DNA from 3 places in the Kitasatospora sp. NPDC056184 genome. Region 1 is predicted to be linked to each of the others. Evidence: predicted binding sites of a transcription regulator. Region 1 holds the regulator's gene; each other region holds the start of a gene.

Region 1 (9,854 bases):
CTGTGCCAGACCGTCCGGGTGCCGTCGGTGGTGGCGTCGCGGGCGTAGAAGCCCTCCGGGGAGGTGCCGTGGCGGCGCAGGTCGGAGCCGTCCGGGAGGCTGGAGTACAGCGCGCCGACGCCCTCGTGGTCGGAGAGGAACGCGATCCGCTCCCCCACCCACAGCGGCGACTCGATGTTGCCGTCCAGCTCCTCGTGGACGCGCTCGAAGCGCTCGGCGCCGATCCACAGCTTGCCGGCCCGCCCGCCCCGGTACCGCTTCCACCAGGCCGGCTCGACGCCGAACGCCGAGACCAGCAGCGCCCGGTCGCCGCCCGGTTCGAAGGCCAGCCCGCCGACCGGCCCGTAGGGCAGCCGCACCGGCTCGCCGCCGTCCAGCGGCACGGCGTGCGCCCAGGTGCGGCGCAGCGAGGCCTGCCCGGCGGCGGTGGTGGCGATCGGCCGGCCGTCCGCCGTCCAGCCGCGCAGCTGGGTCTGGGCGTCGCCCCAGTGGGTGAGCCGGCGGGACGGGCCGCCGTCCACCGGTGCGAGGTGCACCTCGGGGGCGCCGTCCCGGGTGGAGGTGAACGCGACGTACCGGCCGTCCGGGGAGAACCAGGGGCGGCGGACCGGGACGTGGTCGGCCGTCAGCCGCCAGGCCCGGCCGCCGTCCAGCGGGGCGAGCCACACGTCGTTCTCGGCCACGAAGGTGACCAGGTCGCCGTGCAGGTGCGGGTGGCGCAGATAGGCGCCCACGGGAGTGCTCTCGGGTTCGCTCACACCCGTCACCCTAGGCAGCGGTCCGGGCCGCGCGCCCGGACTTCGCCGACCGCGAACCCCCGAGGGGGACGCCCTCCCGCGCTACGACCAGCGGCCGGTGCGGCCCAGCAGCAGCGCGCCCGCCGCCACCCCGGCGGTCGAGGTGCGCAGCACGGACGGGCCGAGCCGGTACGGCTTCGCGCCGGCCTCGGCGAAGGCGGCCAGCTCCTCCGGGGAGACCCCGCCCTCGGGGCCGACCACCAGCACCAGGTCCCCGCCGTCCGGCAGCGCCGCCCCGGCCAGCGGCGCGGCGCCCTCCTCGTGCAGCACGGCCGCGAAGGCGGCGCCGGCCAGCACCGGGGCCAGCTGCCGGGTCGTCACCAGGTCGCGGACCTCGGGGAAGCGCAGCCGGCGGGACTGCTTGCCGGCCTCCCGCGCGGTGGCCCGCCACTTGGCGAGCGCCTTGGCGCCGCGCTCGCCCTTCCACTGGGTGATGCAGCGCGAGGCCGCCCAGGGGATCACCACGTCCACGCCGACCTCGGTCATGGTCTCCACGGCCAGTTCGCCCCGGTCGCCCTTGGGCAGCGCCTGGACGACGACGATCCGCGGCGCCGGCTGCGGCTCGCGGCGCACCGCCGCCACCGTCACCTCGACCGCGTCCTTGCCGTGCACCGCCGCGACGGTGCCGTCCACGCCGAGGCCGAGACCGTCCGCCAGGGTGACCGCCTCGCCCGGCTCCAGCCGCTTCACGGCGGCCGCGTGCCGGCCCTCCGGCCCGTCCAGCCGCACCAGCGCGCCGGGCGCGGCGGCGGCGATCCGCTCGGTGTCGACGACGAACACGGGCGCGGTCATGCGGGGAACCTCCGGAGTGGGAACGGGAACGGGAACGCGAAAGGGGTGCCGAGGAAGCCTCGGCACCCCCGCGCGGGACGGCTACCGGCCGTTGAAGGCGTCCTTCAGCCGGGAGAACAGCCCCTGCTGCCCGGGCGCGAACTGGCCGGACGGCCGCTCCTCGCCGCGCAGCACCGCCAGGCGGCGCAGCAGGTCCTCCTGCTCGGCGTCGAGCTTGGTGGGCGTCTGCACCTCGACATGCACTATCAGGTCGCCCCGGCCGCCGCCGCGCAGGTGGGTGATGCCCCGGCCGTGCAGCGGGATGGACTGGCCGGACTGGGTGCCGGGCCGGATGTCGACCTCCTCCACCCCGTCCAGGGTCTGCAGCGGCACCTGGGTGCCGAGCGAGGCCGCCGTCATCGGGATGGTGACGGTGCAGTGCAGGTCGTCGCCGCGCCGCTGGAACACCGCGTGGGTGGTCTCGGCGATCTCGACGTACAGGTCGCCGGCCGGGCCGCCGCCGGGGCCGACCTCGCCCTCGCCGGCCAGCTGGATCCGGGTGCCGTTGTCGACACCGGCGGGGATCTTGACGGTCAGGGTGCGGCGGGCGCGGACCCGGCCGTCGCCGGCGCACTCCGGGCACGGGGTCGGCACGACGGTGCCGAAGCCCTGGCACTGCGGGCAGGGGCGGGAGGTCATGACCTGGCCCAGGAAGGACCGGGTGACCTGGGAGACCTCGCCCTTGCCGCGGCACATGTCACAGGTCTGCGCGGAGGTGCCGGGCGCGGCCCCCTCGCCGCTGCAGGTGGTGCAGGTGACGGCGGTGTCGACCTGGAGTTCCTTGGTGGTGCCGAACGCGGCCTCCTCCAGGGTGATCTCCAGGCGGATCATGGCGTCCTGGCCGCGCCGGGTCCGCGAGCGCGGGCCGCGCTGGCCGGAGGCGGCGCCGAAGAAGGCGTCCATGATGTCGGAGAAGCCGAAGCCGGCCGCGCCCGCGCCGAAGCCTCCCGCCCCGCCGCCGCCGTTGGGCGAGAGCGGGTCGCCGCCGAGGTCGTAGACCTGGCGCTTCTGCGGGTCGGAGAGCACCTCGTACGCGGCGTTGATCTCCTTGAACCGCTCCTGCGTCTTCGGGTCCGGGTTGACGTCCGGGTGCAGTTCGCGCGCCAGGCGCCGGAACGCCTTCTTGATCTCGTCCTGCCCCGCATCCCGTCGGACGCCGAGTACCGCGTAGTAGTCCGTGGCCACCAAATGCTCCGCTTGTTCCGCCTGTAAGAGTGCTTGCGACTTCGGGCACCCTCGGATCTGAGGGTGCTCGTTCCTACGACTCGGCCAGGATCTGGCCCACGTACCGTGCCACCGCTCGCACCGCCCCCATTGTGCCCGGATAGTCCATCCGGGTCGGACCGATCACACCCAGTTTGGCCACGCTTTCGTCGCCCGAACCGTAACCGACCGAGACGACCGACGTGGAATTCAGCCCCTCGTAGGCGTTCTCGCGGCCGATCCGGACCGTCATCCCGGCGTCCGCGGTCTCACCCAGGAGGCGGAGCAGGACGACCTGCTCCTCCAGCGCTTCGAGCACCGGCTGGATGGTCAGCGGGAAGTCGTGGCCGAAACGGGTCAGGTTGGCCGTGCCGGCCAGCATGATCCGCTCCTCGCTCTGCTCGGCGAGCGTCTCGAAGAGCGTCGCCAGCACGGTCGTCACGGTCGGCCGGTCGGCCGCCTCGAACAGCGAGGGCAGCTCGTCCAGCAGCCCGGGGACGTCCGGGAGCCGCTGGCCGGCGGCCCGGGCGTTGACCCGGGCCCGCAGGTCCGCCAGCAGGGTCTCGCCGACCGTGCCGGGGCAGTCCACCAGCCGCTGCTCGACCCGGCCGGTGTTGGTGATCAGCACCAGCATCACCTTCGCCGGGGCCAGCGCGACCAGCTCGATGTGCCGCACCGTGGAGCGGCTCAGCGAGGGGTACTGCACCACCGCGACCTGGCGGGTCAGCTGGGCCAGCAGCCGCACCGTGCGGGCGACCACGTCGTCGAGGTCCACCGCGCCGTCCAGGAAGTGCCGGATCGCCCGCCGCTCGGGCGCGCTCATCGGCTTGACCTCGGCCAGCTTGTCGACGAACAGCCGGTAGCCCTTGTCGGTGGGGATGCGCCCGGCGCTGGTGTGCGGCTGGTGGATGTAGCCCTCCTCCTCCAGCGCCGCCATGTCGTTGCGGACGGTCGCCGGGGAGACCCCGAGGTTGTGCCGGTCCACCAGGGCCTTGGAGCCGACCGGCTCCTCCGTCCCCACGTAGTCCTGGACGATCGCGCGAAGCACCGCGAGCTTGCGGTCGTCGAGCTGGCGGACCTCACCGGCCATGGGGCACGCACCTCCGTCTTCACGCGTTGTCCGTTGTGACACGCCGTTGTGGCATGTGTCCGCATTTCGAGCCCGTCGGGCCGGCCCCGAGGGGCCCGGCCTTGGCACTCTGAACGCCGGAGTGCCAGAACCGTACCTGCCAGTGTAAGGCCCGGGTCCGACGGCAGGAACGGCCCGGCCGGGGTGATCCTGCCCGCAGTTCGCGGCGCGCGGATGATGCCGGGGGCCCGCCCGGGTGGCAGCATCGAAAGCGGACGGCGAACGGAGGAGCAGCGATGTCGACCTCGGGCCCGCACACCCGTTTCGCCCCCGACCGCGGCCTGACCGGCCGGATGGTGGGGACGATGTTCCTGATCGGACTGCTGTACGTCGGATTCACCGGGCTGCTGATCGCCCTGCTGCGCGGCGCCTGGCCGATCATCGTCCTGATCTCCGGCGGCCTGTTCGTCGCCCAGTTCTGGTTCAGCGACAAGATCACCGAGCGGGCCATGGGCGCCCACCCGGTCACCCCGGAGCAGTACCCGCAGCTGCACGGCGCCGTCGACCGGCTCTGCGCACTCGCCGACATGCCCAAGCCCCGGGTCGCCGTCGCCCGCAACGACATGCCGAACGCCTTCGCCACCGGCCGCAACCCGCAGAAGGCCGTGGTCTGCGTCACCACCGGCCTGCTGCGCCGGCTGGAGCCGGAGGAGCTGGAGGGCGTGCTCGCCCACGAGCTGTCGCACGTCGCCCACCGGGACGTCGCCGTGATGACGGTGGCCGGCTTCCTCGGCGTGCTGGCCGGCGCGATGACCAGGATCGCCGTGTACGGCGGCTTCATGGGCGGCGGGCGCAACAGCAACGACCCCAACGCGGCGATCGTCGCGCTGGTCGTCCCGCTGGTGTCGATCGCCGTCTACGCGATCAGCTTCCTGCTGACCCGGCTGCTCTCCCGCTACCGGGAGCTGGCCGCCGACCGGGCCGCCGCCCAGCTCACCGGCCGGCCCAGCGCGCTGGCCTCGGCGCTCACCAAGGTGACCGGCCAGATCGCCGCCATCCCGACCAAGGACCTGCGCCAGGCCCAGGCCTACAACGCCTTCTACTTCGCCCCCGCGCTGAGCGCCCGCGAGGCCGCCACCCAGCTGTTCTCCACCCACCCGACGCTGGAGCAGCGGCTGGCCCAGCTCGCGAAGATCTCCGCGCGGCTCGGCCGGTGACCCGTTGACCCTCCTCCCGGAAGGACCGCCGTGGGAATCCTGGACGCGCTGTTCGGCCGCAGCAGGCCCGTCAAGCCCGACCTCGACCAGCTGTTCGGGGTGCCGTCCGCCGCGCTGACGCTGGAGGCCGGGGCGGGCTTCCGGCCCACCGGGCTCGGCTCGGTCTGCTTCGCCTCGGTCGAGGGCGGGGCCTTCGACGAGGTCGAGCGGCAGGTCCGGGCGCTGCTCGACGCCGACACCGGGAGCGGCGGCGTCCCCGTCGAGGCGTCCAAGGACGACTACGGCTACTCCTGGCTGCTCGCCCGGCACGCCCCCGAGGAGCTGCCGGAGCTCGTCAACGACCTGCACGCGGTCAACAGCGAGCTGGAGGCGAACGGCTTCGGGCCGCAGCTGCTCTGCTCGCTGGTCGGCTTCCGCGACGCCGCGGGGCGGCGGCCGCTGGCCCTGGTCTACCTCTACAAGCGCGGCACCTTCTACCCGTTCGCGCCGCTGCCGGGCGGCGGGGAGAAGCGCGACAGCCCGCTGGAGCTGGAGGTCAACGCCATGCTCGGCAACGACCTGCGGCTGGAGAAGGACCTCACCCGCTGGTTCCCGGTCTGGGGCGCCCCGGGGCTGTGAGCCGCCCTCCCGGCGCCCGGAAATCCGGTGGCCGCCGCTCCCCCGCGCGCCTAGGGTCCGACCATGATCGACTGGACCTCCCTCGAAACCGCCGACCCGACCCCCGAGACCCTCGCCGCCGTGAGCGCCGCCCTGCGCTCCCCCGACCCGCACGTGCGCGACAGCCTCGCCTACGAGCAGCTGTGCCGCTGGGTGCCCCTGCTCACGCCGGAGCAGCGCCTGGCCCTCGGCGACGAGATGGCCGAGCGGCTGTCCGACCCCGAGATCCAGGCCCGCACCTTCGCCCCGCTGATCCTCGCCGACCTCGCCGACCTCGGCGCCCACCGCCCCGCCTGGCTGGACGCCTTCGCCCGCTGGTACCTCGCCGAGAGCGACCTGCGCGGCTTCGATCCCGGACTCGGCTGGCTGCACGCCGTCGCGCACGGCGCCGACTACCTGGCCGCCCTCGGACGCGGACCGCTGCTCGCCGACCCCGCGCCGCTGCTGGAGCTGGTCGCCGCCCGGCTGCTCGCCCCCACCGACCACGTCCTGGACGCGCTGGAGGACGACCGGCTCGGCCGCGCCCTCGCCCAGATCCTCACCCGCCCCGAGCTGACCGAGCGGCAGGCGCTCGGCTGGCTCGACGTGATCGCCGCCCAGCCGCCGCGCCGCCCCTCGGCGACCACCGGCGCCGTGCCCGCGGTCGTCTCCAACACCCTGCGCACGCTGCGGATGCTGTACGTGCTCGCCGACCGGGGCGTGCGGATGGAGCGCGGCGGCGACCCGGTGCCGCTGCCGCACTCGGCCGCGCTGCGCGAACGGATCGCCGGGATCCTGGTGGTGAACTCGCCGTTCACCGGCTGACGCCTCGTAGACTCCGGGGAATGCGCAGCCGCCAGTACGGACCCGACCTGACCCCGCCGTGGAAGAAGACGTCGCCCGCCCCGGAGGTGCCCGCCGAGCGGGACCTGGTGGTCGAGGAGGCGGCGAGCGGCTTCTGCGGGGCGGTGGTGCGCTGCGAGAAGACCGCGGAGGGCTTCACCGTCACCCTGGAGGACCGGTTCGGCAAGCACCGGGTCTTCCCGATGGTCCCGCGCGGCTTCCTGCTGGAGGGCCGGGTGGTCACCCTGGTCCGGCCCGCCGGCCCGGCCCCCTCGCGCGCCCCCGGCCGCACCGCCTCCGGCTCGGTCGCCGTCCCCGGCGCCCGCGCCCGGGTGGCCCGGGAGTCGCGGATCTACGTCGAGGGCCGGCACGACGCCGAGCTGGTGGAGCGGGTCTGGGGCGACGACCTGCGGATCGAGGGCGTGGTCGTCGAGTACCTGGAGGGCGTCGACGACCTGCCCGCGATCGTCGCCGACTTCGCCCCCGGCCCGGGCCGGCGCCTCGGCGTCCTGGTCGACCACCTGCTGCCCGGCACCAAGGAGCACCGCATCGCCGCCCGGGTCACCGGCCCGCACGTGCTCGTCGTCGGCCACCCCTACATCGACGTCTGGCAGGCCGTGAAGCCCTCCTCCGTCGGCATCCCCGCCTGGCCCGCCGTCCCCCGCGGCGAGGACTTCAAGCTCGGCACCTGCCGCCGCCTGCGCTGGCCCGAGGACACCCCCGCCGCGTGGAAGCGGATCCTCGCCACGGTGAACTCCTACAGGGACCTGGAGCCCGAACTGCTGGGCCGCGTCGAGGAGCTGATCGACTTCGTCACCCTCCCGGATCAGGAGTAGGTCCGGAAGTCCGACGTGTCGAGGACGACCCCGACCAGGTCGACCGGCACGGGCTCGCCGAACTTGGTGGTCCGCTCGACCGCGTAGTCCGGCAGCCCCGAGGCCGCCGCCGGGTTCGGCTCGGTCAGCAGCACGCAGACACCCTTGATCGGATCGACGATCAGGTAGGCGGGAACGGCGCCCTCCGCGTAGAGCTCCCGCTTGGTCCGGTAGTCACGCAGCACGCTGGTCTTCGACACCACCTCGACCACCAGCGTCACGGCCGGCGCGGAGAGCAGCCGTCCGGGGCCCTCGGCGGCTCCGCGCTCGATCACCACCAGATCCGGCTGGGGCTCGCTGCCGTCCGCGGGGAACGCCACGTCCTGGGTCTGGAGCCGGTGCCAGCGGGTGCGGGGGATCTGGTCGACGATCGACTCGACGATGAGGTTGTGGGCCAGGTCCGGCCCCGCCATCATCACGATTTCCCCCCTGATGAGTTCGGCCTTGCAGCCTTCCGGGACCTCCAGGGCTTCGAAGATCCCCGTCATCCGGTCATCGATGGCGGTCATGGCGCGCTCCCTCCGACGGCTGACACCACGGTAACGACACTCAGTCCACCAGGTCACGCACCACCGCGTCGGCCAGCAGGCGGCCCTGGAGGGTGAGGGCGGCGCGGCCCTGCTCGTAGGGGGCGGGGGCGAGGAGGCCGTCGGCGAGGGCGCGGGCGGCGGCCGCGCGGCCGGTGTCGGCGAGGAGGCCGAGCGGGATCCCCTCGGCGAGGCGCAGTTCGAGCAGGATGCGCTCGACGCGGCGGTCCTCGGCGGTGAGGCGCTCGCGGCCCTGGGCGGGGGTGCGCCCCTCGGCGAGGGCCCGGGCGTAGGCGGCGGGGTGCTTGGCGTTCCACCAGCGCACGCCGCCGACGTGGCTGTGCGCGCCGGGGCCGGCGCCCCACCAGTCGCCGCCGGTCCAGTACAGCTCGTTGTGGCGGCAGCGGCCCTCGGGGGTGGTGGACCAGTTGGAGACCTCGTACCAGGAGTAGCCGGCGGCGGCCAGCGCCTCCTCGGCGATCAGGTAGCGGTCGGCGTGCACGTCGTCGTCGATCATCGGCAGCTCGCCGCGCCCGACCCGGGCGGCCAGCCGGGTGCCCTCCTCGACGATCAGCGAGTAGGCGGAGACGTGGTCGGGGCCGGCGCCGATCGCGGCGGCCAGGGAGGCCCGCCAGTCGTCGTCGGACTCGCCGGGGGTGCCGTAGATGAGGTCGAGGTTGACGTGCTCGAAGCCGGCCGCGCGGGCCTCGGCGACGCAGGCCTCGGGGCGGCCGGGGGTGTGGTGGCGGTCGAGCAGCTTCAGCACGTGCGGGCGGGCCGACTGCATGCCGAAGGAGATCCGGTTGTAGCCGCCCTCGCGCAGTTCCGCCAGGTACGCCGGGTCCACCGACTCCGGGTTGGCCTCGGTGGTGACCTCGGCGCCGTCGGCGATCCCGAACTCGTCGCGGATCGCGGCGAGCATCCGCACCAGGTCGCGGGCCGGCAGCAGGGTCGGGGTGCCGCCGCCCAGGAAGACGGTGCTCACCGGCGGCGCGTCCGCGCCGAGGACCCGCCGGGCGAGGCGGATCTCGGCGACCACGTTGTCCGCGTAGGTCTCCTGGGAGGCGACGGTGCCCGAGGAGCGCAGCTCGGTGGCGGTGTAGGTGTTGAAGTCGCAGTAGCCGCAGCGGCTCGCGCAGTAGGGCACGTGCAGGTAGAAGCCGAACGGCCGCGAGCCCAGCCCGTCGAGGGCGTGCGCGGGCAGGGAACCGTCGGACGGCACCGGTTCGCCGTCGGGAAGTGCGGAGGGCATGACCCCATTGTCCCGTACGGCCGGGGCCATCCGTCCCGTACAGCCCTCCGGGCCGTACGGGACGGGCGGGTCAGGCCTCGTTGGCGCCCGTGTACATCGCGGTGACCGCCTCGGCGTAGGTCCGCTCCACCACCGGGCGCTTGATCTTCAGGCTCGGGGTGAGCTCGCCGTGCTCGACGTCCAGGTCGCGCGGCAGCAGGTGGAACTTCTTGATCGTCTGCCAGCGCTGCAGCCGGCCGTTGAGCCGCTGCACGAAGCCGTCGATCAGCTCGTGGGTCCGCGGGTCGGCGACCACCTCGGCGTAGGACGCGCCGGCCAGGCCGTGCTCGGCGGCCCACGGCATGATCACCGCCTCGTCCAGGCCGATCAGCGCGGTGCAGTAGTTGCGGCCGTTGCCGATCACCAGGATGTTGCTGACGAACGGGCAGACCGCCTTGAACTTGCCCTCCACCTCGCTCGGCGCGACGTACTTGCCGCCGGAGGTCTTGAACAGGTCCTTCTTGCGGTCGGTGATCCGCAGGAAGCCGTCCGGGGACAGCTCGCCGATGTCCTCGGTGTGGAACCAGCCGTCCGCCTCCAGCACCTCGGCGGTCTTCTCCGGCAG
Region 2 (9,854 bases), on a different contig from region 1:
CGCGGCCGCTGCCCGAACCGGAGCCGGTCCCCGGCCCGGAGCCGCTGCCCGCGCCGGTGCCGGCCCCGAAGCCCGGGCCCGCCCCGGCGCCGCGGCCGCTGCCCGTTCCCGACCCGGCGCCGGTGCCCGCGCCCGAGCCGCTCCCGGAATCCACCTCCGAGGCGATGGAGGTGCTGGCCGCGCTCAACGGCCGGCCGGTCTCGCCGCTGCGCCGCGCGCTCAAGCGGATCACCGTCTGGACGCTCTTCCTCGCCGTCGTGCTCGGCGCCGCGGTCACCGCCCAGCTGCTGCGCCCGCTGCCGGACACCAAGGTGGCGATGACCGCCGCCGGCGGCTTCACCTTCCCCGGCGACCAGCTCGACCTGGCCTGGCCGGCCAAGGGGCAGTCGGCCGCCGAGGTGGTCGGCATCGGCAGCCTGGGCAGCTCCGGCCCGGAGACGCCGGCCTCGATCGCCAGCGTCACCAAGGTCATGAACGCCTACCTCGTCCTGCAGGCGCACCCGCTGAAGAAGGGCGAGGCCGGTCCGAAGATCACCGTCGACAAGCAGGCCGCCCAGGAGTCCGGCAACGTCGACGAGTCCCGGGTCACCCTGACCGAGGGCCAGCAGCTCAGCCAGTACCAGGCGCTGGAGCTGCTGATGCTGCCCTCCGCCAACAACGTCGCCCGGCTGCTGGCCCGCTGGGACTCCGGCTCGGAGGAGGCGTTCGTCAAGAAGATGAACGACACCGCCGCCAAGCTCGGCATGGCCAACACCACCTACACCGACCCGGCGGGCTTCAACCCGGAGACCAAGAGCACCGCCAAGGACCAGCTGAAGCTGGCCGGCCAGGCGATGCAGGACGAGATCTTCCGGCAGATCGTGTCCACCCCGGACACCACCTTCAACAACCAGAAGATCGCCAACACCAACACCCTGATCTCCCCGAAGAACGGCATCATCGGCGTCAAGACCGGCTCCAGCACCCCGGCCGGCGGCTGCCTGATGTGGGCCGCCTACAAGGAGGTCGCCGGTGCGCGGCGGCTGATCCTCGGTGTCACCCTGGGCCAGCCGGCGACCACCGCGGAGCCGAGCATCCTCAAGGTGGTGCAGAACGTCAGCGCCAAGCAGATCCTGGCCGCGCAGAACGGGCTCACCGGGCAGACCCTCGCCAAGCAGGGCGACGTGGTCGGCCGGGTCGAGGACGGCCTCGGCGGCTCCGTCCCGGTGGTCGCCGCCCAGGACCTCACGGTGGCCGGCTTCCCCGGCGTCACCGGCACCCTGGTGATGGACCCGCTGAAGGTCGGCCACCAGGTGGCGGCCGGCACCAAGGTCGGCGTGCTGCGCGCGGGCGAGGGCGACAACCGGGTGGAGGTGCCGGTGGTGCTCGGCTCCGAGCTGGCCCCGCCGTCCATCGTCTCCCGGCTGACCCGCGCCCTGTGAGGCGCGCCGGCTGAAGCGCTCCGGGCGGCCCGCGGTCAGAACCGCGGGCCGCCCCACTGCCCCGGCGCGGTGGGCGAGCCCAGCAGCCGGGCGACCGCCTGCTCCTCGGACACCACCCGGCCCAGCGCGATCGCCAGGGTCAGCCCGGTGAACACCACGATCAGCCAGGACAGCCCGGTGAACACCACGCCGAAGGGGCCGAACTGGCCGATGCTGCGGCTCATCGCGCTGGGCAGGTAGACCCGCGAGGCCACCCCGATCCCCGCCACCGCCACGCCGCAGAGCAGCGCGCCGGGCAGGAGGGGCAGCCAGCGCACCCGGGCGCCCAGCAGCAGGTGCTGGGTCCACCACCACATCGCCGTTCCGAGCAGGAAGGTCAGTGGCAGGCCCAGCCAGGCGCCCAGGCCGAAACCGTCCTTGACCGGGGTCTGGAACGCCAGGACGAGCAGCCAGACCGCCAGCCAGACCAGCCACCGCCAGGCCGCCACCCTGGTCCCCGCCTTGGGCAGCTCCCAGCAGCGCTCGCAGACCCGCTGCATCGCCCGGCTCAGCGCCGTCGCCGACAGCAGGGTCACCACGGCGCCGATCACGCCGAACCCGGTCTCCTGCTCGTGCCCGGTCCCGAGCATCTGCTGCACCGACTGCGAGGCCTGGCCCTCCAGGCCCAGCTCCTTGCGGAGCGAGTGCGTCACGCCCTCGCGGATCGCCGCGGGGGTGAAGACCGCCACCACGAACAGCGCGGGCAGCGCGCTCAGGAACGCCTGCGCGGCCAGCCGGGTCGCCGAGTCCAGCAGGTTGACCCGGAACAGCTGGCGCAGCGCCCGGCCGACCAGCGGGACCTGTTCGGGCAGTCCGCGGGCGGACCCGGCCAGGGCCGCCGACCGGTGCCGCCACCGCGCGGTCCGCCGGTCGCCCCGGTCACCCCGGCCGTCCGCGCCGTCCGTGTCGTCCGTGTCCTCCTGGCCGTCCCGGTCGGCCGGCTGCCCGTTCGGCTGCTCGCTCACCCGCCGTCCTCCCGACCATGGTCGCCGTGCTCCATGGTCGCCCGGCCCCGGTCCCGGCGCACCCGGGCCGGTCGGCGCTCAGCGCCCGGCGCGGGTCCCGTCCAGCAGCGAGAGCGTCATCCCGCCCAGCGGCGTCACCTGCTGCGGCACCCCGAACCGGGCCTGCAGCACGGCCGCCTGGTCGGCGGGCAGCGCGGCCAGCGGGTCGGGGGTGTTGCCCAGCACGACCAGCCAGACCCGGTTCCCCCGGCCGGTGCACTCGGCGGGCTGCGGGCAGGGCACCGGGAAGAGGTCCTCGGCCTGGACCGCCCCGGTCGCCTCGAACAGCGGGTACGGCCGGACGTCGTCCGGCAGGTAGTAGGAGACACCCGGGCCGACCATCGACCAGGCCTGGTCGCCGAGCGGCACGGCCAGACCGTCCCCCGGGCGGTATCCGGCCGCGATCAGCCGGGCGACGTCCCGGTACGGCTCCTTGGACTGCGCGTGCGCGTTCGCGTAGCGGACCACGGACTGCTTCGGCATGGCCGCCGCCCCGGTCACCGCCACCATGCCGGCCGCGAGCAGCAGGCCCACGGCCCGCACCCGCGGCGAGGTCCGGCCGCGCCGGGCCACGGTGGTCACCGCGGCGTAGCCCGCCCCGATCCCGCAGCCGGCCAGCGCGGCCCAGGCGGGCAGGGTGAAGAGCAGGTACCGGTCGAGGAAGTACGAGGTCGGGCCGAACGAGGCGGCCCAGACCGCCAGCACCGGCAGCACCGCGAGCGCCAGCAGCCGCAGCGCCGGACCGCGCCGCCCGGGCAGCAGCAGGGCCAGCAGCGCCAGCACCAGGAAGACGTGGAACACCCGGGCCGAGCCGAACAGCGGCTCGCCGAAGTGCACGAGCTGGTGCACGGTCGGCCGGGCGAGCCAGCCCAGTTGCCGCCCGGACTGCTGCCGGCCCAGCAGCGCCACCGGCAGCACCAGCACCACCACGGCGGCGAGCGTCAGCGCGAGCCGGCCGAGCAGCCGCCGCCGGGCCGGGCCGGTGGTGCGCCACAGGTACGGCGCGACCAGCGCCGCCTGGCCGGCCAGGGCGCTCAGCGAGACCAGGTGCGCCGCGCCCGCCACCGCCATCGCCAGACCGTACGGCGCCCACCAGCGCAGCACCGGCCGCTCCAGCGCGCGCAGCAGGAACCAGGTCGCGGCGGCGACGGCGCAGGTCACCAGCGCGTACGAGCGGGCCTCCTGGGCGTACCGGGAGACCAGCGGCACCATCGCGAACAGCAGTCCCGCGCAGACGCCCGCGACCCGGCCGCCGTACAGCCGCCGGGCGGTCAGCGCGGTGAAGGCGGCCGCGCCCGCCATCGCCAGGACGGAGGGCAGCCGCAGCGCGATCTCCGAGTCGCCGAACAGGGCCGTCCAGGCGTGCAGCAGGACGTAGTAGGCGCCGTTGCTGGCGTCGACGTGCTGCAGCATCCGCAGCAGGTCACCGAGCGGCCGGGTGGCCGAGGTCCAGCTCGCCACCTCGTCCCGCCACAGCGCGGGCGAGGTCAGCCGGTACGCGCCGATCGTCAGCATGACCAGCGCGGGCGCGAGCCACACCGCCGGTCCGGCCGCCTTCCGCACGAGGCGGACGGGGCCCCGGTCCCACCGGTCACCCGACGCCATCTGCCGCCCCCGTTCTCTCCCCCCGCCGGAGGGTCCCCGGCCCGTCCGTCCGAGGGTCCGTCCTCCCAGGCTATCGGCGCCGCTTCCGGTCGGTCCGGTCGCCCCCGTCCCATCTGACCCACCGTCGGCCGGCCCGTCCGCCGGACCCGTCCCGCCCACCCGTGCGCGCCCGATCCGCTAGGCTGTCTGCGGTCGTCCCCGCCTCAGTAGCTCAGGGGATAGAGCACGGCTCTCCTAAAGCCGGTGTCGCAGGTTCGAATCCTGCCTGGGGCACAGCGCCGGTCACGGCGGATGACGTGAACGCGGGCCCCCTCGGTTGCGACCGAGGGGGCCCGCGGCGTTCTCCGGGTGAGGGGGCGTCAGCGCAGGAGGCCGTCGGGGTGGTCGGCGGCGGGGTCCGGGACGGGCTCCGGAGCCGGGTCGGGAGCGGGCTCGCGGGGCGGGCGGGCGGGGGAGGCCAGGACGCGTTGCACCCGGGGGCGGGTGCGCCAGTTCACCCGGCGGAAGTCGCGGGCCAGCGCGCCCGGGCGGGCGAGTTCGACGAGGACGGTGACGCTGCCGAGGACGATGCCGGCGGCGAGCCAGCCGCCCACGACGTCGCTGGGCCAGTGGACGCCCAGGAAGACCCGGGAGGCGCCGATCCCCAGCACGGTCGGCACGGCGATCGCGCAGGCGGCGATCCGGCCGGCCCGTCCGGCCAGGGGCCAGAGCAGGCCGACCACGACGGCGCAGGTGATCGCGGAGGCCATCGCGTGGCCGGAGGGGAGGGCCGGGCCGCCGGCGTGCGAGACGGGGTCGGAGAAGGCCGGGCGCTGGCGGCCTAGGGAGAGCTTCAGCACCCACTGGCCGCCCCAGCCGACCAGGGTCTGGGCCGCGACCCAGCCGCCCAGCGTCCGGGCGCCGATCAGCCAGAGCCAGAGGGCGGCTGCGCCGAGCACGCAGCGCATGGTGATCGTTCCGCCGGTGTCGGAGAACATCTGCACCGAGGCGGTCCACACGGTGTGATCGACCGCGAAGCGGTGCAGGTTGTCGATCAGCTTGTGGTCGAGTCGGGAGAGCGGGCTCCAACCGGTCTGCACCAGGGCCGCCAGGACGGCGAACAGCACGGCGCAGCAGACCGCGAGCGCCGCGTGCCGGAGCAGGTGGCGGTCACGCGGGGTGATGGAGGGCGAGCTGTTGGTCAGGTGCATGGCTGTCACCTTCCCAGCCGCCCGTGCCGATCGTGCGCTGCGGTGATAGCGATTTGGCATCTTTTGTGCGGAGGACCTGCGTGCGCCGGGGTGTGGGCGCGCCCCGCGCGGGAACGCGCCCGGGATCCGCGGGGTTGTGGAGGGGGGAGGGCGTGCGCGGGGGTGCGCCGAGTGACCCCGGAGGGGTTGCGGCGGGTGTCCGGCCGGTCACCCTGCGTCCGAATCGCGGGCGGGATCGGGCAGGATACTGCATCGCCGGAAGAATCTGAGCGACTTGGGAATGTTGTCCGGATTCTGTTCGTTGGATCGTTACGTGTGAGCCCCGCGGGGCCCGCACTTCTTGCCCTTCTCCGGGCAGGCAGCCAGACCGCGGCAACACCAGCAAAGGGAGCAAGCATGGCCACCCGTGCCGTCGTTCGCGACAGGGCCGACCGGACTCGCGCGGCCCGCCCGACCAACCTTGAGGCCGACCGCGACCTGGTCGGCATGTACCTCGACGAGATCGCCAGGACGCCCCTGCTCGATGCCGCCGAGGAGGTCGAGCTCTCGCTGCGGATCGAGGCCGGCGTGTACGCCCGGCACCTGCTGGACGAGGGCGGGCTTCCCGAGGGCGTGCGGCGCGAGGAGCTGGAGGCGATAGCCGAGGACGCCGAGCGCGCCAAGGACGTCTTCATCCGCTCGAACCTGCGCCTCGTGGTCGCCGTCGCCCGGCGCTACCCGCGCAGCGGCCTGCCCCTGCTCGACCTCATCCAGGAGGGCAACGCGGGCCTGGTGCGCGCGGTGGAGAAGTTCGACTACGCCAAGGGCTTCAAGTTCTCCACCTACGCGACGTGGTGGATCCGCCAGGCGATCACCCGGTCGATCGCCGACCAGTCGCGCACTATCCGGCTGCCCGTCCACCTGGTGGAGGAGCTCGGGCGGATCCGCCGGGTGCAGCGGGAGAAGTCGAAGGAGCTGGGGCGGGAGGCCGAGCCCGCCGAGATCGCGGCCGAGCTGGACACCACCGAGGCCCGGATCAAGGACGTGCTGGACTGGGCGCGGGACCCGGTCAGCCTGAACATGTCGGTCGACGACGAGGGCGAGACCCAGTTCGGCGACCTGGTCGAGGACACCGGCGCGACCTCCCCGGAGGACGCCGTGATGGTGATGCTCCGCCGGGAGGAGCTGGACGGCCTGATCGGGCGGCTGGACGACCGGACGGCCTCGATCATCCGGTCCCGCTACGGCATGGAGGACGGCCGCGAGCGCACCCTGACCGAGGTGGGCAAGCAGCACGGGCTGACCCGTGAGCGGATCCGCCAGATCGAGAAGCACGCGCTGGCCGAGCTGAAGAAGATCGCCGACCACGCGGGCTTCGAGGCCGCGTGACGCGGATCGGGGGAGTGTCGGTGGCCGGCGGGCCCGGTGCGGAGCGGTCCGTGCCGGGCCCGCCGTCGTGCCGGGGCCTTCTAGGCTGGTGACAGTGGGCGGGAACGGCGGCGGGGGAAGGTCGAGAGCGGTGGAGGCGAAGGTGTCGGAAGAGAAGGCGGCCGAGGAGAAGGGCGCCGAGCGGGCGACGACGGAGCAGCCGGCGGACAGGTCGCGGAAGGCGGCGAAGGCCCGGCTGGTCTTCGGCGACCCGCTGGAGCGGCAGTCCCGGGACGACACCGACACCGGCTGGGGCGACCGCCCCGGGGCGGGGGAGAGCGCTGGACGGGGGCTCGACTGGTACCTGAGCCAGCGCCCGCCGCACCACGGGGACTGACCGGCCGCTCCCGGCCCGGCCTCAGCCGGCCCGGGTGACCAGGGCGTCGCGGATCTCGGTGAGCAGCAGCACCTCCTTGGCCTCGGCCTCCGCCTGGACCTCGGCCAGTGTCTTGCGCCGGGCGGTGTAGCGGGTCATCGGCAGGATCAGGCAGAAGTAGACGACGGCCGCGGTGATCACGAACTGGAGGGCCGCGCTCAGCACGTTGCCCCAGAGGATGAGGATGCCGGCCGTGACCTCGCCGGTGTCGGACACCTCGCAGGGGCCCTTGAGGCAGGAGCTGTAGGACGCGAGGTCCTTGGCTCCGAAGGCGCCGACGATCGGGTTGATCACGCCCTTGACGAAGGCGTTGACGATGTTGGTGAAGGCCGCGCCGATGACCACGGCGACGGCCAGCTCGACGACGTTTCCGCGCAGCAGGAATTCCTTGAAGCCTTTCATGCCGCGTGAACGACGAAGTCCTCCACCGGTCACGGGTGATTTTCTCCCCCCTCCGACGGGCAACCCGTTCGGCCCACCGGCGGCGGCGCCCCGGGCGCGGGCGGGCCCGCCCAGGCCGGGCCGAGGGTGAGCGCGGCCGCCGCCGCGAACAGCAGCACGGCGGGGACCGGGGCGTGGCGGCGCAGCGCCCGCCGGAGCCGGTAGCGGGGGCCCGCCCGGCCGCCGATCGGCGCGAACGGCGGTACCGGCTGCCGGGGCGGCACGCTGGACGCGGGCAGCGGCGGGATCGGCAGCGGACGGGCGGGGAGGACGGACGAGCCGGTGCGCACGGGCACCTCCAGGGTCGGCTTTCGGGGTTCCGGTGACCGCCACTCTGGGCCGTCCGCGCCCCGGCCGGAAACGGTGATCCCCAGCCTGTGGAAAACCCGGGGCTGTGGACGGAAACCTTCACCCCGAGGAGTGAGCGAACGCCCCCGGAGATGACGGAAGGCCCGTCGTTCCCGCAGGGAAGCGGGAGCGACGGGCCTTCCGGAAACCTGGTGCCGGTGCCCGGCCGGAGGTCAGCCGGCCGCCGGAGCGGGGCTCGCGGCGGGGGTCGACGTGCTCGACGAGGACGAGCCCGACGAGCCCGAGGTCGACGAGCCCGAGGTCGACGAGGAGGACGAGGACGAGCCCCCGCCCACCGAGCTGCTGGAGGAGGAGCGGCTGTCGGTCCGGTAGAAGCCGGAGCCCTTGAAGACCACGCCCACCGCGGAGAAGATCTTGCGGAGCCGTCCCTGGCAGTCGGGGCAGGTGGTCAGCGGCTCGTCGGTGAACTTCTGCACCGCCTCCAGGCCGTTGCCGCACTCGGTGCACTGGTACTGGTACGTGGGCACTTGTCTTCCTCCTGGCACTCTCGCCTGATGAGTGCTAACGATGGTCAATGATGCGGCATTCCGGTGGATCAGTCCAGCGACTCGAATGTGAGATGAGTCGGGCCCCGGTTCCGATCCGGCCGGCGCGCTCAGTGCTCGGCCGCGCCCACCAGCCGGGCCGGAGCGCCGCGCTCCGCGGAGCCGGCGTCCACCGTGCCGCGCGCGCCGCGCGGAACCAGCAGCCCCCGCAGCGTCACCAGCGCGATCAGGCCCAGCCCGGCCCCGGTCACCGGCACCAGGAAGCCGACCGACGGCCCGTGCGCGTCGATCAGCCGCCCGGCCGCCGTCGCGCCGGTCGCCAGACCCAGGCCGATGGCGCCGGTCAGCCAGGTGAAGGCCTCGGTCTTGGCGCCGTCCTCGACCAGCGTCTCGACCAGGGTGTAGCCGCTGATCAGGGTGGGCGCGATGGCCAGGCCGCAGACCAGGCCGGCGATCGAGAGCGAGACCAGGTCGGGCATCGCCCACAGGGTCGAGCAGCCCAGCACCAGCAGGCCGTAGCTGATGACCATCCGCTGCTGGACGGAGCGCCGCCAGGCGATCACGCCGTACAGCACGCCGGCCACCATCGAGCCGCCGGCGAAGACGCCGTACACGGTGCCGGCGGCGCCGTGCTGCCCGACCGAGTCGGCGAAGGCGTTGACCGAGACCTGCATGCCGCCGAAGACGGCGCCCACCCCGAGAAAGGCGCCGGCCAGCAGCCGGACGCCGGGCGAGGCCAGCGCGGAGGCCTGCCGGACGCCGGGCTCGCGCACCACCCGGGCGGGCGCGCTGCGCCGCCGGGCGGCGAAGGCCAGACCGCCGGCCAGGGTCAGCGCGGCCTCGGCGACGAGCGCGGCCGAGGGGCTGACCGAGGTGGCGACGGCGGCGGCCAGGATCGGGCCGATCACGAAGGTGAACTCGTCCGTCACCGACTCGAAGGCGAAGGCGGTGCTCAGCTTGGCGGCGGAGGCCGGGGACGCGCCCTCGGCCGAGAAGGTGGCGATCCAGCGGGCCCGGACCATCGCGCCGATCTGCGGCACGCTCGCCCCGGCGGGGGCGGCGGCGAGGAACAGGCTCCAGGCCGGCGCGTGCCCCAGCGCGAGCGCGATCAGCGCGCCGACCGAGACCGCGTGCACCACGACGGCCGGGACGAGCACCGGGGCCTGGCCGTACCGGTCGGCGAGCCGTCCGGTCTGCGGGCCGATCAGCGCCTGGGCGACGGCGGCCACCGCCGCGACGGTGCTGGCGGTGCCGTACGAGCCGTGGGTGTCCTTGACGAGCAGCAGGATGCCCATGCCGAGCATCGCGTAGGGCAGCCGCGCGACGAACGCGGGTGCCAGGAAGGTCCAGGCGCCGGGCGTGCGCAGCAGCGCCCCGTAGCCGACGCGGGCGGGCGCGGCGGCGCTCGCGGTGGTCTCCGCGGGGGCGGCGGTCCGGGTGCTGCGGGCGTCCTGGACGCTCTCGACCGTTCGGCGGGCCGTCACGGTCGGTCCTTCCTGCTGCCTGGTAGCGCGGCA
Region 3 (9,854 bases), on a different contig from region 1:
GTCCGGCGTCCGCTAACCGCCTCCGCACTTCCAACGACCGTCACTCGAATGAGTTACGGCCTTCGGGGCCATCTCCACCACTGTACGTGGCCGACCCGTTACCGATCAGCCGCATCGCGGTGCACACGCCGCACTTTTGCGCAGCTCGCGCGCGGTCGGCGTACAACCCGCACACCCGCGCGGCTCCGTGTGCGCCCGTCGGCCACCCGATTGCCGCATTTGCGCCGGGCGATCGCCGACCTGGTCGCCATGCCCACTTTGCCCGGTTTTAGAGCTTTTGTATGGTCATTGACTGTTGTGCCAGTCTGTGGGTGACTTGTCCATGGAGTTGCCGTAAGTCATATTTCCAGGTGTCCACACCGCGCCGGACGCCCCGCCGTGCCGCCGCCGACGCAACCCGCCGGCGACCGGCCCGCGGTCGACGACCTCTGAAGGGAATGAGCCATGGCAGATTTCTCCCGACTCCCCGGCCCCAACGCGGACCTCTGGGACTGGCAGCTCTCCGCGGCCTGCCGCGGTGTGGACAGCTCGCTCTTCTTCCACCCCGAGGGCGAACGCGGCGCGGCCCGCAGCTCGCGCGAGGCGAGCGCCAAGGAGGTCTGCATGCGCTGCCCGGTGCGCACCGAGTGCGCCGCGCACGCGCTGGCGGTCCGCGAGCCGTACGGCGTCTGGGGCGGCCTGACCGAGGACGAGCGCGAGGAGATGATGGGCCGTTCGCGCAACCGCCTGGTGGAGGTGCCGCTCGCCGCGCCGAGCGCGGCCCAGTCGTAGGACCTCGACTCCGCCCGCCGCGGGGAGAAACGATTCTTCGCGGGGTGAGGACGGGCCGGAGCCCGTCCGGCCGCCGCGGGCCCGGCGCGCCGCCGGCTCGGCGCCCGGCTCAGCGCCCGGCCGCCGCCCCCGCCAGCCGCTCCAGCATCAGCGCCACCGCCGGCACCTCGGCGAGGTCCGGCAGGGTCAGCGCGACCACCTGGCGCACCGCCGGCGCCCCCGAGGCGGCGTGCACCGCCACCGGCGCCACCCCGTCGGACCGCACCGACTCCAGCGCCAGCCCGGGCAGCACCGCCACCCCGAGCCCGGCGGCCACCAGCCCGACCACCGCCGGGTAGTCGTCGGTCGCGAAGTCGATCCGGGGCTCGAAGCCGGCGCCCGCGCACAGCTCCACCAGGTGGCCCCGGCACTGCGGGCAGCCGGCGATCCACTGCTCCGCCGCCAGCTCGGACAGCCCGACCGGCCCGCCGCGCCCGGCCAGCGGGTGCCCGGCGGGCAGCAGCCCGACCAGCGGGTCGTCCAGCAGCGGGGTGACCACCAGGTCGGACCAGTCGGCCCCGGCGCTCAGCTGCTGGGCCTCCAGATTGGCCTCGGCGCGTGCCTCCCTGGGCGTGCCGTGCGCGGGCGCGGGCGCCGGCACGTGGGCGGATCCGGGGGCCTGCGGGTAGCGGAAGGCCAGCGCGACCTCGCACTCGCCGCCGCGCAGCATCGCCAGCGACTCGGGCGGCTCCGCCTCGACCAGCGACACGCGCACGCCCGGATGGCTGTCCCGCAGCCGGGCGACGGCCGGCGGCACCAGGGTCGAGCTGGCGGTCGGGAAGGAGACCAGCCGGACCCGCCCGGCCCGCAGCCCGGCGATCGCCGCCACCTCCTCCTCGGCGGCGGAGAGCCCGGCGAGGATCCCGGTGGCATGCTTGAGCAGGATCCGCCCGGCCTCGCTCAGCTGCATCCCGCGGCCCGAGCGGACCACCAGCGGGGTGTCCACGGACTTCTCCAGGGCCTTCATCTGCTGGCTGATGGCGGGCTGGGTGCAGCCCAGCTCGCGGGCCGCGGCGGAGAAGGAGCCGGTGCGGGCGACGGAACGCAGGACGCGCAGGTGGCGGGCCTCGATCATGCCACCAAGATATAAGGGATTCTTTGCAATACGCAAAATTCAACTGATAGTTGAAGACTGGAACAGCTCGGAACGGCCGCAGGCCCGGCCCGCCGCCCCTCGCGGGGCGCGGACCGGGCCTGCGGTCAGTCGTTCGGGCCTCAGTGCGAGTGGCCGTGACCGCCGTGCGAGTGGCCGTGACCGTTGTCGGCCTCCTCCTCCTTCTTCTCCACCACGAGGGTCTCGGTGGTGAGCAGCAGGGAGGCGATCGAGGCGGCGTTCTCCAGGGCGGAGCGGGTGACCTTGACCGGGTCGATGACGCCGGCCTTGACCAGGTCGCCGTACTCGCCGGTGGCCGCGTTGTAGCCCTGGCCCGGCTCCAGCTCGGAGACCTTGGAGGTGATGACGTAGCCCTCCAGGCCGGCGTTCTGGGCGATCCAGCGCAGCGGCTCGTGCAGCGCCTTGCGGACGACCGCGACACCGGTGGCCTCGTCGCCGGACAGGCCCAGGCCGTCGTTCAGCACCTTGGCGGCGTGGACCAGGGAGGCGCCACCACCGGCGACGATGCCCTCCTCGACCGCGGCGCGGGTCGCCGAGATGGCGTCCTCCAGGCGGTGCTTGCGCTCCTTGAGCTCCACCTCGGTGGCGGCACCGACGCGGATGACGCAGACGCCGCCGGCCAGCTTGGCCAGGCGCTCCTGCAGCTTCTCGCGGTCCCAGTCCGAGTCGGTGTTGGCGATCTCGCCCTTGATCTGGGAGACGCGGCCGGCCACGGCCTCCGACTCGCCGGCACCGTCGACGACGATCGTCTCGTCCTTGGTGACGGTCACGCGGCGGGCCGAGCCCAGCACGTCCAGACCGGCCTGGTCGAGCTTGAGGCCGACCTCCTCGGAGATCACGGTGCCGCCGGTCAGGACGGCCAGGTCGCCGAGGATCGCCTTGCGGCGGTCGCCGAAGCCCGGGGCCTTGACGGCCACCGCGTTGAAGGTGCCGCGGATCTTGTTCACCACGAGGGTGGACAGCGCCTCGCCGTCGACGTCCTCGGCGATGATCAGCAGCGGGCGGGAGGAGCCGCCCTGCAGGATCTTCTCCAGCAGCGGCAGCAGCTCCTGGATGGAGGAGATCTTGCCCTGGTTGATCAGGATGTACGGGTCCTCCAGGACCGCCTCCTGCCGCTCCGCGTCGGTGACGAAGTACGGCGACAGGTAGCCCTTGTCGAACTGCATGCCCTCGGTGAAGTCCAGCTCCACGCCGAAGGTGTTCGACTCCTCGACGGTGATGACACCGTCCTTGCCGACCTTGTCGATCGCCTCGGCGATCAGCTCGCCGACCTGCGTGTCCTGGGCGGACAGGGTGGCGACGGCGGCGACGTCGTCCTTGCCCTCGATCTCGCGGGCGACCGACAGCAGGTGCTCGGAGACGGCGGCGACGGCCTTGTCGATGCCCTTCTTCAGGGCGGCCGGGCCGGCGCCGGCGGCGACGTTGCGCAGACCCTCGTTGACCAGGGCCTGGGCCAGCACGGTGGCGGTGGTGGTGCCGTCACCCGCGACGTCGTTGGTCTTGGTGGCGACCTCCTTGACGAGCTGCGCGCCAAGGTTCTCGTACGGGTCGTCGAGCTCGACCTCGCGGGCGATGGTGACACCGTCGTTGGTGATGGTCGGGGCGCCGAACTTCTTGTCGATGACGACGTTGCGGCCCTTGGGGCCGATGGTCACCTTGACGGTGTCGGCCAGCTTGTTGACACCGCGCTCCAGCGAGCGGCGGGCGTCCTCGTCGAACTGCAGGATCTTCGCCATGTTCCCTATTCCCTCGGGGGTGCGGCCGTCGCGGCGGCCGCTCGACTACGTGAACCAACAGCCACGCCCCGGTCCCCTGTCACTGGGACACGGATCCGGGGCGTGGCTGGACGTCTTTACTTCTCGATGATGGCGAGAACGTCGCGGGCGGAGAGCACCAGGTACTCCTCACCCTGGTACTTCACCTCGGTGCCGCCGTACTTCGAGTACAGGACGATGTCACCGACGGCGACGTCGAGCGGCAGACGCTGGCCGTCCTCGAAGCGGCCCGGGCCGACAGCCAGGACGACGCCCTCCTGGGGCTTCTCCTTGGCGGTGTCCGGGATAACCAGGCCGGAGGCCGTGGTGGTCTCGGCGTCGAGCGGCTGGACCACGATGCGGTCCTCGAGCGGCTTGATGGCAACCTTGCTGCTGGTGGTCACGTCCGAGCTCCCCTTCGGAGATTACGGGGTTTTCTAACGGGTAGGGGCGAACTCGCGGATCTGCCGTCGCGGGGGTCAGACACGCACTGTCGCGTTAGCACTCCCCCGGTGGGGAGTGCTAGTGACGACCATAGGCTGCGGTTAGCACTCAGTCAACCAGAGTGCCAACGACGCGCCCGTCGGGCCGCGCGGGGCGGACGAGCGGCCGTACTCCCGTGCGAGGCTCCGCCCGGGCGCCGGGCTGTCGCCGTTCGGCTGTCCGGCCTTCGTACCGGTCGTCCCCGGCACCCTCCGACCGGCGAGAATGGCGGGGTGGAGAACGACGACCTGCGGCCCCTGCTGACCGACCGGGGCCAGGCCCTGCTCGCCGAACTGCGCGACTTCGCACCCGGGGAGGAACTGGCGCTGGCCACCCGGCTGCGCAAGGAGCACCCCGCCGAGCTGGTGTCCGCCGCCTTCGGGCAGGCCCGGCTGCGGCAGCGGGCACGGGCCAAGTTCGGCGCCGACGCCGACCTCATGTACTTCACGCCCAACGGCGTCGAGCAGTCCACCCGGCGCGAGGTCGCCGAGTGGCGGGCGCGCCGTTTCGCGGACCTCGGGGTGAAGCGGCTGGCCGACCTCTGCTGCGGGATCGGCGGCGACGTGCTGGCGCTGGCCCGGGCCGGGATCGAGGTGCTCGCGGTCGACCGGGACCCGGCCGCCTGCGCCGCCACCGCCGCCAACGCGGCCGCCCTGGGGCTGGCCGACCGGGTCGAGGTGCGCTGCGCGGACGTCGCCGACGTCGACGTCACCGGCTTCGACGCGGTCTTCACCGACCCGGCCCGGCGCACCTCGCGCGGCCGGGTCTTCGACCCCGAGGCGTACGCGCCGCCGCTGTCCTGGGCGATCGAGGCCGGCCGGCGCACCCCGGTCGGCGCGCTCAAGGTGGCCCCCGGCATCCCGCACGAGGCGGTGCCGGCCGACGCGGAGGCCGAGTGGGTCTCCGACCACGGCGACGTCAAGGAGGCCGTGCTCTGGTTCGGCACCCGGGCCGGGCACCCGCACCGCGCCACCCTGCTGCCGCAGCGGGCCAGCCTCACCGGCGGCGAGCTGCCCGATCCGCCGGCCGGCCCGGTCGGCCGCTACCTGTACGAACCGGACGGCGCGGTGATCCGCGCCCACCTGGTCGCCGAGGTGGCGCGGCAGGTCGGGGGACGGCTGATCGACCCGAAGATCGCCTACGTGACCTCGGACGAGCTGGTCGACACCCCCTACGCGCACGGCTTCGAGCTCACCGACGTGCTGCCGTTCCACATCAAGAAGCTCAAGGCGCTGCTGCGCGACCGCGGCGTCGGCACGGTGGTGATCAAGAAGCGCGGGATGGCGATCACCCCGGAGGAGCTGCGCCGCCAGCTGAAGCCCTCCGGCCCGAACGAGGTCACGGTGATCCTCAGCCGCACCGACCACGGCCCGCTGATGATGCTCGGCCGGCCGGTGACCGGACCGGCCGCGGCGGTTCAGCCGGCCGGCGCCGCGATGTAGTCCTCCAGCCGGGCCACCGCGAAGCCCTGCTCCTGGATCCGGGCCAGCATCTCCCCGAACATCTGCGTCATCGTCTCGCCCTTGAGGTCCTTCGGGCCCCGGAAGTGGGCGAGCACGATGTCGCCGGGCCGCAGCTTCTTGTCCGCCGCCTGGTACTGCATGTCGTGGATCTGCATCGACTCGCGCCACAGCACGATCGCCCGCGGGCCGCACTGCTGCACCGAGGAGTTGAGCGCGGGCGTGTTGGCGCCGTCGCCGTACGGCGGGCGGAACAGCAGCGGCGGGGTGCCGTACTGCTGGGTGAGCGCGGCCTGGGCGTCGCAGACCTCCGACTTCTGCTTCTCCGGGGTCACCTTGCTCAGCTGCGCGTGGTCCACGGTGTGGTTGTGGACGTGGTTGCCGAGCGCCTGGAGCCGCTTGAAGTAGCCGTAGTCGTCCTTGACGATGTCGCGGGTCAGGAACATCGAGACCGGGACCTTGAGGTCGGTCAGCATCTCGACGAACCTCGGGTCCTTCTCGGCGCCGTCGTCGATGGTGACGAAGACGACCTTGTCGCTGGTCCGCACCTCGCTGAACACCGGGACCGGGCCGGTCCGCTGGAGCTTCACCGGCTTGTCGGCGGGCGCCGGGGGCGCGGGCGGCAGCGGCGTGAGGTTCCACTTCGCCCAGGCGGCGGCGTCCGCGGCGGCCGGGGCGGGGGGCGTGCTCGGCGACGGGGTGGCCGCGCCCTGCCGCGGTGAGGGGGTCCCGGCCGGGGCGGTGGTACCGCTCGGCGCCACCAGGGCCGCGGACGCGGCGCCGCTGTCACCCCCGCCCGAGCACCCGGTGCCGGCGGCCAGCAGAACCGCCGCCCCCACCGCGTACGCCGTCGTCCTGCTCCACCCGTGCCTGTCCACCGCGCCGTGCTCCCCGCTCCCGTTCAGCGTTCTCGCTCGCTAGCACGGTAACGGTCGGACGTTCGGTTCCCGGTCGGGCGTGCGAACGGCGGCCCGGGGCTACTCCACGTGCTCGCTGGTGAACGACCAGCGGTGCACCGGGCGGCCCAGCAGGGCGGCGGGCGGATCCGGCGGCGGCACCGGCTCGCCGGACCACCAGGTGATCAGCAGCACCCTCTCGCCCGGGGCGGCGAACAGCTCGGTGCGCAGCAGCCCGGCGCGGCCGCGCAGCGCGGGCAGCGCGGTCTCCCGGACCCAGGCGGAGAGCTCGGCGCCCCGCCCGTCGGCGGCCCGGGCCTCCCACATCGCGGCGGTGGTGCTCACGCCTGCCCGCCCAGCGCCCGGTACGCCTGGCCGTGGAAGTCCGGGTGCGGCACGTGGACCTCGGTGACCGGCAGCGAGGAGTCCGCCGACAGGTCGAAGGAGGACGGCGCGCGGTCCCGCCAGACCATCTCGGAGCCGAGCGCGGCGACCATCGCGCCGTTGTCGGTGCACAGGCCCGGGCGCGGCACCCGCAGCCGGATGCCGGCCCGGTCGCAGCGCTGCTGGGCCATCTCGCGCAGCCGCGAGTTGGCCGCCACGCCGCCGCCGATCATCAGGTGGTCGACGCCGTTGTCCTTGCAGGCCTTGACCGCCTTGCGGGTCAGCACGTCGGTGACCGCCTCCTGGAAGGACGCCGCGACATCGGCGACCGGCACCTCCTCGCCGGCCCGGCGCTTGGCCTCCACCCAGCGGGCGACGGCGGTCTTCAGGCCGGAGAAGGAGAAGTCGTACTCCGGGTCCTTGGGGCCGGTGAGGCCGCGCGGGAAGGCGATCGCCTTCCGGTCGCCCTCGCGGGCGGTGCGGTCCACCACCGGGCCGCCGGGGAAGCCGAGCCCGAGCACCCGGGCCACCTTGTCGAAGGCCTCGCCGGCCGCGTCGTCGATGGTCGCGCCGAGCGGGCGCACGTCGCTGGTGATGTCCTCGCTGAGCAGCAGCGAGGAGTGCCCGCCGGAGACCAGCAGGGCCATCGTCGGGGACGGCAGCCGGCCGTGCTCCAGCTGGTCCACGCAGATGTGCGAGGCGAGGTGGTTGACGCCGTAGAGCGGCTTGTCCAGGGCCCACGCGTACGCCTTGGCGGCGCTCACGCCGACCAGCAGGGCGCCGGCCAGGCCGGGGCCGGCGGTGACGGCGACGCCGTCCAGGTCGCTCGCCTTGACGCCCGCGGTGTCCAGGGCCCGCTGGATGGTGGGGACCATCGCCTCCAGGTGCGCGCGGCTGGCGATCTCGGGGACGACGCCGCCGAACCGGGCGTGGTCGTTGACGCTGGAGGCCACCGCGTCGGCGAGCAGGGTGGTGCCGCGCACGATGCCGACGCCGGTCTCGTCGCAGGAGGTCTCGATGCCGAGGACGAGCGGTTCGTCAGCCATGGGGGGTGTCCTTCTTCACGTCCGGTCGCGGGTGGTCCGCGGGTTCGTCGAGGTCTTCGGGGGCGGCGGCGCCGTCGACGGCGGCGGCCGCGAGGTCGAGGCGCATCACCAGCGCGTCGACGTTGGCGGGCTGGTAGTAGCCGCGCCGGATGCCGACCGGCTCGAACCCGAAGCGCTCGTAGAGCCGCTGCGCGCGGGTGTTGTCCACCCGCACCTCCAGCAGCAGGTCCGCGCAGCCGCGCCGGGCGGCCTCCCGGACCAGGTCGGCGAGCAGCGCCGCACCGAGGCCGGCGCCCTGGTGGCGGCCGTCCACGGCGATGGTCTGCACGTCGCCCTCGCCGGCCACCGCCATCAGCCCGGCGTAGCCGACGACCGTGCCGTCCGGGGCCTCGGCGACGGTGTAGTGGCGGGTGCCGCCGGGGCGGGCCTCGGCCAGCTCGGACCAGAACATGCCGGCGGACCAGGCGTCCTCGGGGAACAGCTCCAGCTCCAGCGCCAGCACCGGGGCGATGTCCCACCAGCGCATCGGGCGCAGCACGGCCGCCGGAGCGGCGGTGCGCACGGCCCCGTCGGTGCTCGGGCCGGTCACGCCGGGAGCACCGCCTTGTAGCCGGCCGGCACCTGGGCGTCCGGACGGCGCAGGTAGAGCGGGGCGTTGGGCAGCAGGGACCGGCCCGCCGCCAGCTCGGCGGCGGCGAAGCCGGCGAGCGCGCCGGCCGAGACGTGCTCGGGGCCCCGCGCGCCGGGGAAGGCGTCCGGGTAGAGCAGCGCACCGGCGCCGACCGAGCGCGCCGGCGGCGTCAGCTCGCCCGGGCGGTCCACCGACGGGCCCTCGGTCCGGCGGCCCTCGGCGTCGTAGGCGGCCCAGTAGACCTCCTTGCGGCGCGCGTCGGTGGCCACCGTGAACGGCTCGCCGGCCAGCCCCTCGGCGCGCGCCCGGTGGGCGATCGCGTCCAGGGTGCAGACGCCGTGCACCGGCAGGCCCAGGGCGTGGCCCAGCGCGGCGGCGGTCACCAGGCCGACCCGCAGGCCGGTGTACGGGCCCGGGCCGACGCCCACGGCGATGTCGGTCAGCCGGTGCTTGTCGACACCGGCCGCCCGCAGCACCTGGTCGATCGCGGGCAGCAGGAGTTCGCCGTGGCGCCTGGCGTCGACCTGGTCGGTCTCGGCGAGGACGGACGTGCCGTCGTGGACGGCGGCGGTGACGGCGGGGGTAGCGGTGTCGAACGCGAGCAGCAGCACGGGTCAAGGTTAGACCGGTCGGGCGGCGACCTGTCGGGGCGCGGTCCCGTCCCGCCGCCCGGGGCGCGTGCGCCGCACCGGCGGGTGCGCGCCCGGACCGGTGGGTGTGCGCCTGGCGGGTGCGCGCCCGGCGGGTGTGCGCCGCCCGATCGAAAACCGGCCCTACGGCGGAACACACGTCCGACGCGATGCGGACCGGACGGGCGAACCTGGCACGATGGGGCCGACGGTTTTGGGACGGCGGTGGGAGCACACGTGGCGAAGATGGGTCCTGGAGTGGTGGTCACGGGGCTGACCCTGGGGGCCCTGGCGGTGGTGAGTCTGCTGGCCTTCCAGGCCAACGGAGCGCAGGACCGCGCGGTCGCCGCCAACCCCGGCGCGAGCACCACCGCCTCGTCCGGCGGGCCGGCCGCCTCGGCCACCCCCAGCGCCACGCCCACGCCGACCGTCCCGACGCTGCCCACCGCGGGCACCGGCACCGGGCTGCGGGTCGTCTACTCGGTGGGCGCGCACTACGTCTGGCTGATCGACCCGAAGAAGACCCCGCAGGTGGTGGCCGCCTTCCCGGTCACCCCGGGCACCGTCGAACCGCTCCCCGGCAGCTACCCCGTGTACAGCCGCACCCAGACCACCACGGGCACCGACGGCAAGCAGATCGAGCACGT

Evidence for each region. The regulator HrcA, encoded in region 1, represses chaperone genes, less so after heat shock. The targets are predictions, from matches to a motif close to TTNGCACTCNGNNNNNCNGAGTGCNAA.
Region 2: ACFC0B_RS31400 (FmdB family zinc ribbon protein) is a predicted target of HrcA. The motif match lies at 8,331-8,357, and genes of this name have one in related genera.
Region 3: groES (co-chaperone GroES) is a predicted target of HrcA. The motif match lies at 4,224-4,250, and genes of this name have one in related genera.

What each region holds. Positions count from the first base shown of each region.
Region 1 is NZ_JBHJUI010000015.1:53,071-62,924, reverse strand. Features, by position in the region: gene ACFC0B_RS27080 (S41 family peptidase) at 1-758, opposite strand, end outside; gene ACFC0B_RS27075 (16S rRNA (uracil(1498)-N(3))-methyltransferase) at 840-1,589, opposite strand; gene dnaJ (molecular chaperone DnaJ) at 1,671-2,813, opposite strand; gene hrcA (heat-inducible transcriptional repressor HrcA) at 2,887-3,921, opposite strand; gene htpX (zinc metalloprotease HtpX) at 4,197-5,117, shown strand; gene ACFC0B_RS27055 (hypothetical protein) at 5,148-5,735, shown strand; gene ACFC0B_RS27050 (DUF2785 domain-containing protein) at 5,799-6,578, shown strand; gene ACFC0B_RS27045 (DUF3097 domain-containing protein) at 6,599-7,432, shown strand; gene ACFC0B_RS27040 (Uma2 family endonuclease) at 7,423-7,980, opposite strand; gene hemW (radical SAM family heme chaperone HemW) at 8,021-9,250, opposite strand; gene ACFC0B_RS27030 (AMP-dependent synthetase/ligase) at 9,321-9,854, opposite strand, start outside.
Region 2 is NZ_JBHJUI010000021.1:60,119-69,972, forward strand. Features, by position in the region: gene ACFC0B_RS31355 (D-alanyl-D-alanine carboxypeptidase) at 1-1,421, shown strand, start outside; gene ACFC0B_RS31360 (YhjD/YihY/BrkB family envelope integrity protein) at 1,457-2,425, opposite strand; gene ACFC0B_RS31365 (glycosyltransferase family 39 protein) at 2,504-4,069, opposite strand; tRNA gene ACFC0B_RS31370 (tRNA-Arg) at 4,270-4,342, shown strand; gene ACFC0B_RS31375 (phosphatase PAP2 family protein) at 4,429-5,259, opposite strand; gene ACFC0B_RS31380 (sigma-70 family RNA polymerase sigma factor) at 5,656-6,627, shown strand; gene ACFC0B_RS31385 (hypothetical protein) at 6,770-7,003, shown strand; gene mscL (large conductance mechanosensitive channel protein MscL) at 7,025-7,444, opposite strand; gene ACFC0B_RS31395 (hypothetical protein) at 7,474-7,773, opposite strand; gene ACFC0B_RS31400 (FmdB family zinc ribbon protein) at 8,005-8,319, opposite strand; gene ACFC0B_RS31405 (MFS transporter) at 8,448-9,821, opposite strand.
Region 3 is NZ_JBHJUI010000006.1:84,168-94,021, forward strand. Features, by position in the region: gene ACFC0B_RS14300 (WhiB family transcriptional regulator) at 445-771, shown strand; gene ACFC0B_RS14305 (LysR family transcriptional regulator) at 881-1,885, opposite strand; gene groL (chaperonin GroEL) at 2,026-3,660, opposite strand; gene groES (co-chaperone GroES) at 3,777-4,082, opposite strand; gene ACFC0B_RS14320 (methyltransferase domain-containing protein) at 4,395-5,603, shown strand; gene ACFC0B_RS14325 (polysaccharide deacetylase family protein) at 5,579-6,499, opposite strand; gene ACFC0B_RS14330 (hypothetical protein) at 6,599-6,862, opposite strand; gene tsaD (tRNA (adenosine(37)-N6)-threonylcarbamoyltransferase complex transferase subunit TsaD) at 6,859-7,947, opposite strand; gene rimI (ribosomal protein S18-alanine N-acetyltransferase) at 7,940-8,473, opposite strand; gene tsaB (tRNA (adenosine(37)-N6)-threonylcarbamoyltransferase complex dimerization subunit type 1 TsaB) at 8,533-9,189, opposite strand; gene ACFC0B_RS14350 (hypothetical protein) at 9,454-9,854, shown strand, end outside.